DNA from 2 places in the Trinickia acidisoli genome. Region 2 is predicted to be linked to the other one. Evidence: predicted binding sites of a transcription regulator. Region 2 holds the regulator's gene; the other holds the start of a gene.
The links. The regulator HrcA, encoded in region 2, represses chaperone genes, less so after heat shock. The targets are predictions, from matches to a motif close to TTAGCACTCNNNNNNNNNGAGTGCTAA.
Positions count from the first base shown of each region.

Region 1: a site for HrcA is predicted at 3,654-3,680, ahead of rpoH (RNA polymerase sigma factor RpoH). Genes of this name have one in related genera too.

Region 1 covers NZ_JAFLRG010000001.1:3,593,143-3,598,709, reverse strand. The annotation lists gene ptsP (phosphoenolpyruvate--protein phosphotransferase) at 1-574, shown strand, start outside; gene nagE (N-acetylglucosamine-specific PTS transporter subunit IIBC) at 662-2,425, shown strand; gene rpoH (RNA polymerase sigma factor RpoH) at 2,662-3,594, opposite strand; gene J3485_RS16475 (acyloxyacyl hydrolase) at 3,949-4,545, shown strand; gene J3485_RS16470 (nuclear transport factor 2 family protein) at 4,584-4,967, shown strand; gene leuA (2-isopropylmalate synthase) at 5,035-5,567, opposite strand, start outside.
Region 2 covers NZ_JAFLRG010000001.1:799,384-804,950, forward strand. The annotation lists gene recN (DNA repair protein RecN) at 1-1,556, opposite strand, end outside; gene J3485_RS03695 (NAD kinase) at 1,613-2,521, opposite strand; gene hrcA (heat-inducible transcriptional repressor HrcA) at 2,781-3,800, shown strand; gene hemH (ferrochelatase) at 4,006-5,073, shown strand; gene J3485_RS03710 (RNA-binding S4 domain-containing protein) at 5,180-5,567, shown strand, end outside; gene J3485_RS03715 (hypothetical protein) at 5,559-5,567, opposite strand, start outside.

The DNA.
Region 1 (5,567 bases), 2.8 Mb from region 2:
CATCGCGGTGCAGCCGCACGGCTGCGTTCGTATTCTGCTGCCGATGGTGACCGATGCGGGTGAACTCGTGCGTGTGCGCCAGCGCATCGACGATCTCGCGCGCGGCTTGGGCCGTACGGACCCGATCGAAGTGGGCGTGATGATCGAGGTGCCGTCGGCGGCATTGCTTGCCGATCAGCTCGCACGCCATGCCGATTTTCTGTCGATCGGCACGAACGATTTGACGCAATACACGCTCGCGATGGATCGATGCCAAGCCGACCTGGCCGCGCAAGCCGACGGCCTGCATCCCGCGGTGCTGCGTTTGATCGACCAGACGACGCACGGTGCCGCCAAGCACGGCAAGTGGGTGGGCGTATGCGGCGCGCTCGCGGGCGACCCCGTGGCCGTGCCGGTGCTCGTGGGCCTTGGCATCACCGAGCTGTCGGTGGACCCCGTCGCCGTGCCCGGCATCAAGGCGCGCGTGCGCAACCTCGATTATCAACTGTGCCGGCAGCGCGCGAGCGATTTGCTCGCGCTCGATTCGGCACAGGCGGTAAGAGCAGCAAGCCGCGAGATTTGGCCGTTGGATTAGCAGTCCTAACTAATCGAACGACCGAAATCGCACTTAGACGATAGACGACAAAGTATCAACGACGAGACAGACCAACTGGAGGATTCAATGGATGCGAACCCATTCCTAAAGATACAGCGCCTAGGACGGGCGCTGATGCTGCCGATTGCGGTATTGCCCGTCGCGGGCATCTTGCTGAGGCTCGGCCAGGCCGACGTCCTCAACATCAAGATGATCGCCGACGCGGGCGGCACGATCTTCGACAACTTGCCGCTGCTCTTCGCCATCGGCGTTGCGGTGGGTTTCGCAAAGGAAAACAACGGCGTGGCGGCGCTTGCCGGGGCGATCGGCTATCTGATCGAGATCGCCGTGATGAAGGACATCAACGACAAGCTCAACATGGGGGTGCTCTCGGGCATCATCGCGGGCGTCGTCGCGGGGCTGCTCTACAACCGGTACAAGGACATCAAGCTGCCCGAGTACCTCGCCTTCTTCGGCGGCAAGCGGTTCGTGCCGATCATAACGGGGCTAGTGTGCGTGGTGCTCGGGATCGTGTTCGGGTACGTCTGGCAGCCCGTGCAACTGGCCATCGACGCAACCGGCCACTGGCTGACGACGGCCGGCGCGCTTGGTGTGTTCGTCTACGGCACGCTGAACCGGCTCTTGCTCGTCACGGGTTTGCACCACATCATCAACTCGCTGGCCTGGTTCGTGTTCGGCACGTTCACGCCTCCGGGCGGCGGCGCCGCCGTGACGGGCGATCTGCACCGTTTCTTCGCGGGCGACCCCACCGCGGGCGGCTTCATGACGGGCTTCTTCCCGATCATGATGTTCGGTCTGCCGGCTGCGTGTCTCGCGATGTTCCATGAAGCACCGAAGGAGCGCCGCGCGTTGGTTGGCGGGCTGCTGCTCTCGATGGCCCTCACGTCGTTCCTCACGGGCGTGACCGAGCCGGTCGAGTACACGTTCATGTTCCTCGCGCCCGTGCTCTACGTGATTCACGCGCTGCTGACGGGGCTCTCGCTTGCGATTTGCCAAGCGCTAGGCATCCATCTGGGCTTCACGTTCTCGGCCGGCGCGATCGACTACGTACTCAACTACGGTCTGTCGACGAAGGGGTGGCTCGCGATTCCGGTCGGTATCGCGTATGCCGTCGTCTACTACGGCTTGTTCCGCTTCTTCATTCGCAAGTTCAACATGGCCACGCCGGGCCGCGAACCCGCGACGGCCGATGCGCAGGTCGAATCGTATGCCGCGGGCGGCTACGTGGCACCGGCCGCCGGCGCCGCGCTCTCGCGTGCGGATCGCTACATCGCCGCGCTCGGCGGCGCGCAGAACCTGACGCTCATCGATGCCTGCACGACGCGCCTGCGTTTGTCCGTCGCCGATGCCGAGAAGATTTCGGAGCCTGCGCTGAAGGCGGCCGGTGCTCGCGGGGTGCTCAAGCGCGATCCGCACAACGTGCAGGTGGTGATCGGGCCCGAAGCCGACTTGATCGCCGATGAAATGCGCGCCGTGGTGGCCGGCGGTGCGGCCGCGGGCGCTGCGCGAGTTGCACCGGCTGCTGCGGCCGCCGCAGCGAAGGTGTCCGACGGGCAAGCCGGACCCCTCGATCCGGACCCGATGCGCTGGCTCGCCGTCTTCGGCGGCGCGACGAACGTCGCTGCGCTCGATCCTGTGGCGGCGACGCGGCTGCGTGTCGTCGTGCGCGATCCGTCGGCCGTCGACCGTCAGCGGCTCGCCGCGCTCGATGTGGCTTGGGTATCGGCCGATACGTTCCACATCGTCTGCGGGCCGGCCGCGGCGCGCTACGCGCAGCAGCTTGCGACGCGTCTGCCCGCATCGGGCGGACCCTCACCTCAGCCGGTTTGAGGCGCAGAGAAGCCTAACGTCGCGTTCGAGCGGCGCAGGCACGAACGGGAAACGGCGCTTGTGCGCCGTTTTTCGTTGGCGGGACGCCATGCGAGACTCGAAGCGAGAGGCGAAGACGGGAAAGCGGAAAGGACGGAAGAACACGGCGAACAAAAAAAACCGCCGCATGAACTGCGACGGGATCGTGTGCGGGCAGGGCAGCGTGCCGACGCCGGACGGGCCGCCCCTGAATCGACTCAGGCGTATTCGGCCAGCGCCGAGCGCATCTTTTTCATCGCACTCGCTTCGATCTGACGAATCCGCTCGGCCGATACGCCGAATTCGTCGGCGAGCTCATGCAGCGTGGAGCCACCCGAGCCGTCGTCCTCGACGTTGAGCCAGCGTGCTTCGATGATGCGGCGGCTGCGCGCATCGAGCGAATCGAGGGCTTGCGCGATGCCGTCCGTTTGCATCCTGTCTTTCTGGCGCGCAGAGAGCACGGCCGTCGGTTCGTTGTGCGAATCGGCCAGATAGGCGATCGGCGCGAACGATTCCTCGCCGTCTTCGACCTGCCCTTCGAGCGCGATGTCGCCGCCCGACAGACGCGTTTCCATCTCCGAGACTTCCTCGCGTTTGACGTTGAGTTCTTTCGCGAGGCCGTCGATTTCGTCGGGCGTAAACGCATGCAGCCCCTGCTTGTGGCTGCGCAGATTGAAGAACAGCTTGCGCTGCGCTTTCGTGGTGGCAACCTTCACCGTGCGCCAGTTACGCAGGATGTATTCGTGGATCTCCGCCTTGATCCAATGGATGGCGTACGACACCAGGCGCACGTTTTGCTCGGGATCGAAGCGCTTTACGGCCTTCATCAGACCGATGTTGCCTTCTTGGATCAGATCGGCGTGCGGCAGGCCGTAACCGAGGTAGTTGCGCGCGATCGATACGACGAGGCGCAGGTGCGACAACACGAGCCCGCGTGCAGCCTCGAGGCTGCCGCGCTGGCGGTATTCGGTGGCGAGCTCGCGTTCTTCCTCGGCGCTCAGCATCGGAATCCGGTTGACCGCCTGGATGTAAGCGTCGATGTTGCCGAGCTGCCCGGGCAGTAGCGATGGCGCGAGCGTCAGAGCACCTGCCGAAGCGGCCTTAGCGGCCGCCGGGCGCAAAGTATTCGGAAGGGTCATAGCGTTGCTCACCTAGGAAACTCCTGTAATACAAATGACTGCACAGTCACGAAAACGACTCCACGGGGATATTAGCACTCCCTTTTGCCGAGTGCTAAGCATTCGAGTCCACCGTCCAAACGAAGTTCCCTTCATCTATCGAAATTGGGTTTCGATAGATTATCTTACGCCTTTCGTTGTCCGGGCGCCTGCCGCGCTCGGTCATGACCCCCTCTCTTCCTATGCAGCCAGGGCGTTGATGCGGATTGAAACGACGTTTTGCGGGAAGCAGCACCGATGCGGCCGATTGATACGAAGTAAGATCATTCGACCCCGGAAGTACAACCGGGAGCGATCGGTACGTGACTCGTTCGTTGGAGTATCGAGATGAATAAGAAAAACGATTTGATCCCGCTCAAAACAGCAGCACTGCGATGCGTCGCGGCGGCGGCGTTGCTCGGCGGCGCGGCGACCGCTCACGCGCAAGCGTCGGCGGCGCCGTCGTCCGACCACACTTTTGGCGTCCAGGTTGCGCTCGGCGTGGCGGAGCACAAGGTCAAGAAAGCCGATCTCGGCTTTGTTTGGGATCCCGGTCTGAACGGGGGGGAGATCGGCGGCTGGCATTTCTCGCTGACGGGCGAGGCGCATCTTAGCTACTGGCACACGGACGAAGGGACGTTTCACAACGACGTCTATGCATTCGGCGTTACCCCGATGGTGCGCTTCATCAAGGATGCGGGCGCGATCCGTCCGTACCTCGAGGCGGGCGCCGGCTTTCGCCTGCTCTCGCATCCGACGATCACCGATAACTACACGCTGTCGACGGCGTTTCAGTTCACGGAAGTGATCGGCGTCGGCGCACAGTTTGGCGCGCGTCAGCAGTACCAGGCGGGGTTTCGCTTTCAGCACATCTCGAATGGCGGTATCAAAGAGCCGAATCCTGGTATAAATTTCAGCCAGCTATACGTGCAATACAACTTCTGACGCTGGCGCATCCGCGCCGGGCGCATGGGAGCGGAGCGATGGCGGCAAAGGTGATCGAGGCGATTCGGGCGCTCGAGCGCGATCGGTTTCGCGCGATGGTGGACGGCGACGTCCCGCTGCTCAACCAATTGCTCTCGGAGAGCGTGAGCTTCGTCCATACCAACGGTAAGCGCGAGACCAAGCAGCAGTTCATCGATGCCATTTCCGCCGGCCATCGACGCTATCGGCAGATCGAGGTGCAATCTCAAGACGTGGTGCCCGTTGGCAGCGGCACTTGCGTCGTCACGGGCCGCGCGCTGCTCGAGATGGAAGCGAACAATGGCGCGTTGCTGTTCCCGATTGCCTATACGGCCATCCAGGCGCAAGAGGGCGGCCACTGGCGCCTCGTCGCTTGGCACGCGACGCGCTGCGCGCTCGAGTAGAGTCGCGCAGCGCGTCGTGGGCGTCGCCCGCTCATGGCGGGCGAGCGCTCGGTTGCGCCAAGTTCGTTCAAGCCGCGGCGGCTTCGTCTTCGCGCTCTCTATCCCATTCGAATCGATTGACGGCGGACACGAGCGCATCGGCCGCCGCTGTCGCCGGGTTCAGATCCACGCCGACGCCATAGCGCATACCCTGGGCGCCTCGCCCGTCGTGGCCGTCCACGCGACACGCGACGAAAGCTGCCGTGCGCCCGTCGCTCGTGTGGACCGTTTCGTAATCGCAGACTTGCACGCGCTCGCGCGCGGCTGTCGAAATCGTCTCGGTGACGGCCCGCACCCACGCTTCTCCGCCGTCGCAGATTGAAGCCGCGTCGATACGCGCGACCTCTCGCCGGCGCCATCGGACAGCGGCATCGACGCGTTCGGCCGGCCCGCTCACGTCGAGATATTCGCGCGAGAACAGTGCGCAAACCGCGTCGCTCGTGACTTCGGCGCCTGAATCGTCGGCAATGCGCTGCACGACATGGCTGAACTCGATCTGCACGCGCCGCGGCGGTGCAAAGCCGAGCCCGCGCTCGAGCAGGTAGGTGGCGCCGCCTTTGC
Region 2 (5,567 bases):
GAGAGCGTCGCGCCGCCGTCGCCCATCCCCTTCGTCACTTGGAAGTGATGATCGCCGCGTGCCGCGACTTGCGGCAGGTGCGTGACGCACAGCACTTGCCGGTCGTGCCCGAGCTGATGCAGCAGGCGGCCGACGACTTCCGCCACACCACCGCCGATGCCCGTGTCGACTTCGTCGAAGATCAGCGTTGGCGTGAGGCTCGCCGCGCTCGCGATGACGGCCAGGGCGAGGCTGATCCGGGCGAGCTCGCCGCCGGACGCCACTTTCGCAAGCGGCCGCAACGGCACGCCGGCGTGGCCGGCCACGCGAAATTCGATCTGCTCGAGCCCGTGCGCACCGCCCTCCACGAGCGGTACGAGCGCGACTTCGAAACGGCCGCCGGCCATCGACAATTCCTGCATGCCGGTCGTGACCGCCGCGCCGAGTGCCTTCGCAGCCTTGGCGCGCACCTTCGATAGCTGCTTGGCTTCACCCATATAGGCCTGATGCGCTTTTTCGACGACGGCTCGCAGCGCATCGAGATCGGCCGCGGCGTCGAGCGCGGCGAGCTGCGCGCGTCGATCCTCGTGTTCCTGCGGCAGTGTCTCGGGTTGCAGACGGAATTTGCGCGCAAGCGAATGCAACGCATCGAGCCGTCGCTCGACTTGCGCGAGGCGATCCGGGTCGAGCTCTAGCCGCTGCGCATAGTGAGTCAGCGAGTACGCGCCTTCGCGCAATTGGATCTCGGCTGGTTCGAGCGCGGCGAGCGCATCGCCGAGTTCGGGATCGATCTCGGCCAGATCGCGCAATTTCGAAACGATCGAGCCGAGCTGGCCGAGCATTGCGCCGTCGGACTCCGAAATGGTATCGAGCGCTCCGCGCACGCCTTCGATCAGATTGGCCGAGTGGGCGAGGCGCCGGTGTTCGGCACTGATTTCCTCCCATTCACCGGGCTGCGGCGCGAGTTTGTCGAGTTCCGCAAGCTGCCAGGCGAGCTGCTCGCGTTCGAGCTGGAGTTCCCGTTCGCGCGTGCCGGCCAGCTCGAGCGCTTGTTGCGCGTTGCGCAACGCGCGGTGGGCGCGCGCGACACTAGCTGCGATCGGCGTCAGCCCCGCATGCGTGTCGAACAGCGTGCGTTGAGCGTCGGGCCGCATCAAAAGCTGGTGCGCATGCTGGCCGTGAATGTCGACGAGCATTTCGCCGACCTCGCGCAACTGGGCGAGCGTGGCCGGCGTGCCGTTGATGAATGCGCGCGAACGCCCGTTGGCATCGACGACGCGGCGCAGCAGCACGCGGCTCTCGTCGCCGGCGCCGGCCTCCTCGCCGCCGAGCGCGTGCTCGTCGAGCCAGCGCGCGACCTCGCCGCCGGCCTGAAACTCAGCCGTGAGATCGGCGCGCGCGGCCTTGGCGCGCACGACGTCGGAGTCGGCGCGTGCCCCGAGCGTCAGCGCGAGCGCGTCGATGAGGATCGACTTGCCCGCGCCCGTTTCGCCGGAGAACACGGTGAAGCCGCGGTCGAATTCGAGATCGAGCGCGGCGACGATGACGAAGTCGCGTATCGAGAGGTGGCGGAGCATGAGAGTCGTCTTAACGGCGTTTTGTACGGAAGCGGCGGAAATCGGCGGGCGCCGGGTCACGTTGCCCCGGCATCGTCTTCCTCGTCGGACGGGTGCTCGTTCCAATGGAGCTTTTGCCGCAGCGTCGCGTAATAGCTGTAGCCGACGGGATGGAGGAAGGGCACCGTGTGCCGCGAGCGGCGCACCTCGATCGTGTCGTTGAGCTTCACGGCGGTAAACGATTGCATGTCGAAGTTCACGTTCACGTCCCGTCCGCCGATGATCTGGATACTGACGTTGCTGTCGTCCGGCAGCACGATCGGGCGGTTCGACAACGCATGCGGGGCGATCGGCACGAGCACGAGCCCCTGGAGCTGCGGATGCAGAATCGGGCCTTGCGAGGACAGTGCATAGGCCGTCGAGCCCGTCGGGGTGGCGACGATGAGCCCGTCCGAGCGCTGAATGTACATGAAGCGGCCGTCGACCGACACACGCAGTTCCGCCATGCCTGAAAAGCCGCTGCGGTTGACGACGACGTCGTTGAACGCGAGCGCATGATAAATCGGCTCGCCGTCGCGCACGATACGCGCTTCGAGCAGCGTGCGCTCCTCGCGCTCGAAACTGCCCGCCAGCATTTGGGTCACGCGCTGGCTCATCTCGGCGATCGGGATGTCCGTGATGAAGCCGAGGCGCCCCAGGTTCACCCCGATGAGCGGCGTGCGGTAAGGCGCGAGTTGGCGGCCGATGCCGAGCATCGTGCCGTCGCCGCCGAGTACGATCGCGACGTCTGCGCGCGCACCGATCTCGGCGGGCGTCAGCGCCGGATAGCCCGACACGCCGATGTCGAGAGCGGTTTCGGCCTCGAACACGACATCAAAGCCGCGCTTCTTGATACAGGCGGCGAGCGCCGTCAGCGGCTCACCGATGCCTGGCGTGTTGCTGCGCCCAACGAGCGCCACTGTCTTGAATTGGCTACCAATTTCCATGCCGGCATTACACCATAGGTGTGTGTCGAAAAGAACGTCGTCGTGGTTTGCCCGAACCGGGTGCGGCGGCGCGCGGCGTCCCGCGGCAGCGATTTGTCGCTAGAATGGTGTTGTCCCGATAAGACGCCGGCGGCCAGGCGCGCCCGTCACCGGCACAGCGTCGCGTGTTGCCGGCCTATGTGTTGCACCGTGCGCATGCGAACGCTCGAGCGCCATTACGCGCTCGCGGGGGGCACGCCTTCGGCTAAAATTTTGCGTCATGCTAGAACCCCGCGCACAAACTCTCCTCAAAACGCTGATCGAGCGCTATATCGCAGAAGGCCAGCCCGTCGGCTCGCGCACCTTGTCGCGGTACTCGGGGCTCGAATTGAGCCCCGCGACGATCCGCAACGTGATGTCGGATCTGGAGGAGCTGGGGCTCGTGGCGAGTCCGCACACGTCCGCCGGCCGGATTCCGACGCCCCGCGGGTATCGGCTCTTCGTCGACACGATGCTGACCGTCGAGCCGGTGCAGGACGACGAGGCCGTCGAGCGCGTCGTTCGCAAGACCTTGAAGCCCGGCGAGCCGCAGAAGGTCGTTGCGGCCGCGGCGAGCGTGCTGTCGAACCTGTCGCAGTTCGCGGGCGTGGTGATGACGCCGCGCCGCAGCCACGTGTTCAAGCAGATCGAGTTCATGCGCCTCTCGGCCAAGCGCATCTTGCTCATCATCGTGACGCCCGAAGGCGACGTTCAGAATCGCATGATGGCGACCCAGCGCGACTATTCGCCGTCGCAGCTCATCGAAGCGTCCAATTACATCAATGCGCATTTCGGCGGGCTCTCGTTCGACGAGGTGCGCCGGCGCCTGCGCGAGGAAATCGACCAACTGCGCGGCGACATGACGGCGCTGATGCACGCCGCCGTCACGGCCAGCACCGAGGAAAGCGACGAGAGCGACACCGTACTGATTTCGGGCGAGCGCAACCTCCTCGAAGTGGCGGATTTGTCCTCCGACATGGCGCGCTTGCGCAAGCTTTTCGACGTGTTCGATCAAAAGACGAGCCTTCTTCAATTGCTCGACGTATCGAGCCACGCGCAAGGCGTGCAGATTTTCATCGGCGGCGAATCGATGCTCGTGCCGATCGAGCAGATGAGCGTCGTGACCGCGCCATACGAGGTGAACGGCAAGATCGTTGGCACGCTCGGCGTGATCGGCCCCACGCGGATGGCCTACAACCGCGTGATCCCGATCGTGGACATCACCGCGCGCCTGCTTTCCACCGCGCTCAGCCAGCAATAGCCGTCGGCGCACGGCGCGCATCCGGAGCAATCGGTGCGCACGGTGGCGGACATGGCTATCGTGCCCGCATGCCGGCCTGCGCGCCATTGGCCGGATGGACGATGGGCGGCCGCAATCGCGTCGCTATAATGGTCCTCACGTCAACCTCAGCCGCGCCGTCTTCGCGCTGCGCTTAAGCCTCGCCCTAGGGCGCTTCCTATCGCTCATGCGTTTCGATCTCGAGTTGCCTTCGCAGCCCGCCCTATCTCATCGCGTCGCCGTGCTGCTGATCAATCTCGGCACGCCCGACGCGCCGACCCCGCGCGCCGTGCGTCGCTATCTCGCCCAATTTCTGTCCGATCCGCGCGTCGTCGAAATTCCGCAACTCGTTTGGCAGCCGCTGCTGCGGGCGCTGATCCTGCCGCTGCGGGGCCGCTCCTCCGCTAAAAAATACGCGTCGGTCTGGATGCCGGAAGGCTCGCCGTTGCGCGTGCACACGGAGAAGCAAGCCGAGGCGTTGCGGCAGTTGCTGCACGCGAACGGCTATCGCGTCATCGTCGAGCACGCGATGCGTTACGGCACGCCCGGCATCGGTGCGATGCTGGGACAGTTGAAGCTCGCGGGCGCCGAGCGCGTGCTGTTGATGCCGATGTATCCGCAATATTCGTCGTCGACGACGGCCACGGCCTTCGACGCGGCCTTCGCGGCGCTCGCGCGCATGCGCAACCAGCTCGAAGTGCGTACGACTCGCCACTATGCGGATCATCCGGCCTATATCGCGGCGTTGGCCGAGCAAGTGCGGCGCTACTGGGCCGCGCGCGGCCAGCCCGATTTCGCGGGCGGGGACAAGCTGGTGCTGAGTTTTCACGGCGTGCCCAAGCGCACGCTCGACCTCGGCGACCCCTATCACGATCAGTGCCGCACCACGGCGGCGCTCTTGATGACGGCGCTCGGGCTTACGCCCACCGAGTGTCGTGTGACGTTTCAGTCGCGCTTCGGCCGCGCCGAGTGGCTGCAGCCGTATACGGCGCCTACGTTGCGCGAGCTGGGCGCGGCGGGCGTGCGCCGTGCCGACGTGTTCTGCCCGGGCTTCACCGCGGATTGCCTCGAGACGATCGAGGAAATCGGTCTCGAGGTGCACGACGAGTTTCTGCACGCCGGCGGGAAGGAGTTTCATCGTATCGGCTGTCTCAATGCATCCGAGGCTTGGATTGCGGCGCTGGGCGAAATCGTCGTCCAGCAATTGCAAGGCTGGCCGGTGCGCGAGGGCGTGCCGGCGGGGGTGCCCGCATGAGCGTTCGTGTTACGTGGCGAAGCGAGGGCGGCTGCCGCGCGGGCGGGATCGTTGCGTGCTCGGCTCGACGAGCCGGCGCTCCCTTCGTTTCGTTTCCGGTGCTCCGATGAAAGACAAGATTTCGACCGAACCCAATGCGCGTACGCGTGTCGACAAATGGCTCTGGGCCGCGCGGTTCTTCAAGACCCGCTCGCTGGCTGCCGATGCCGTCGAGAAAGGCCGCGTGCGCATTGCCGGCGCGACGGTGAAGCCGGCGAAAGACGTGCGGGTCGGCGATCTCGTCGCAGTCGAGATCGAGCGAATCGTCTGGGAAGTTCGAGTACTGGGGATTTGCGAGGTGCGCGGGCCGGCGAGCGTGGCGCAAACGCTTTATGCGGAAACGCCCGACAGCCAAGCCAAGCGCGCCGTGGAGGCCGAGCGGCGCCGCACATACCGGGAGCCGGCGGCCGCGCTGCAGGGGCGGCCGACCAAGCGCGACCGGCGCGTCATCGACA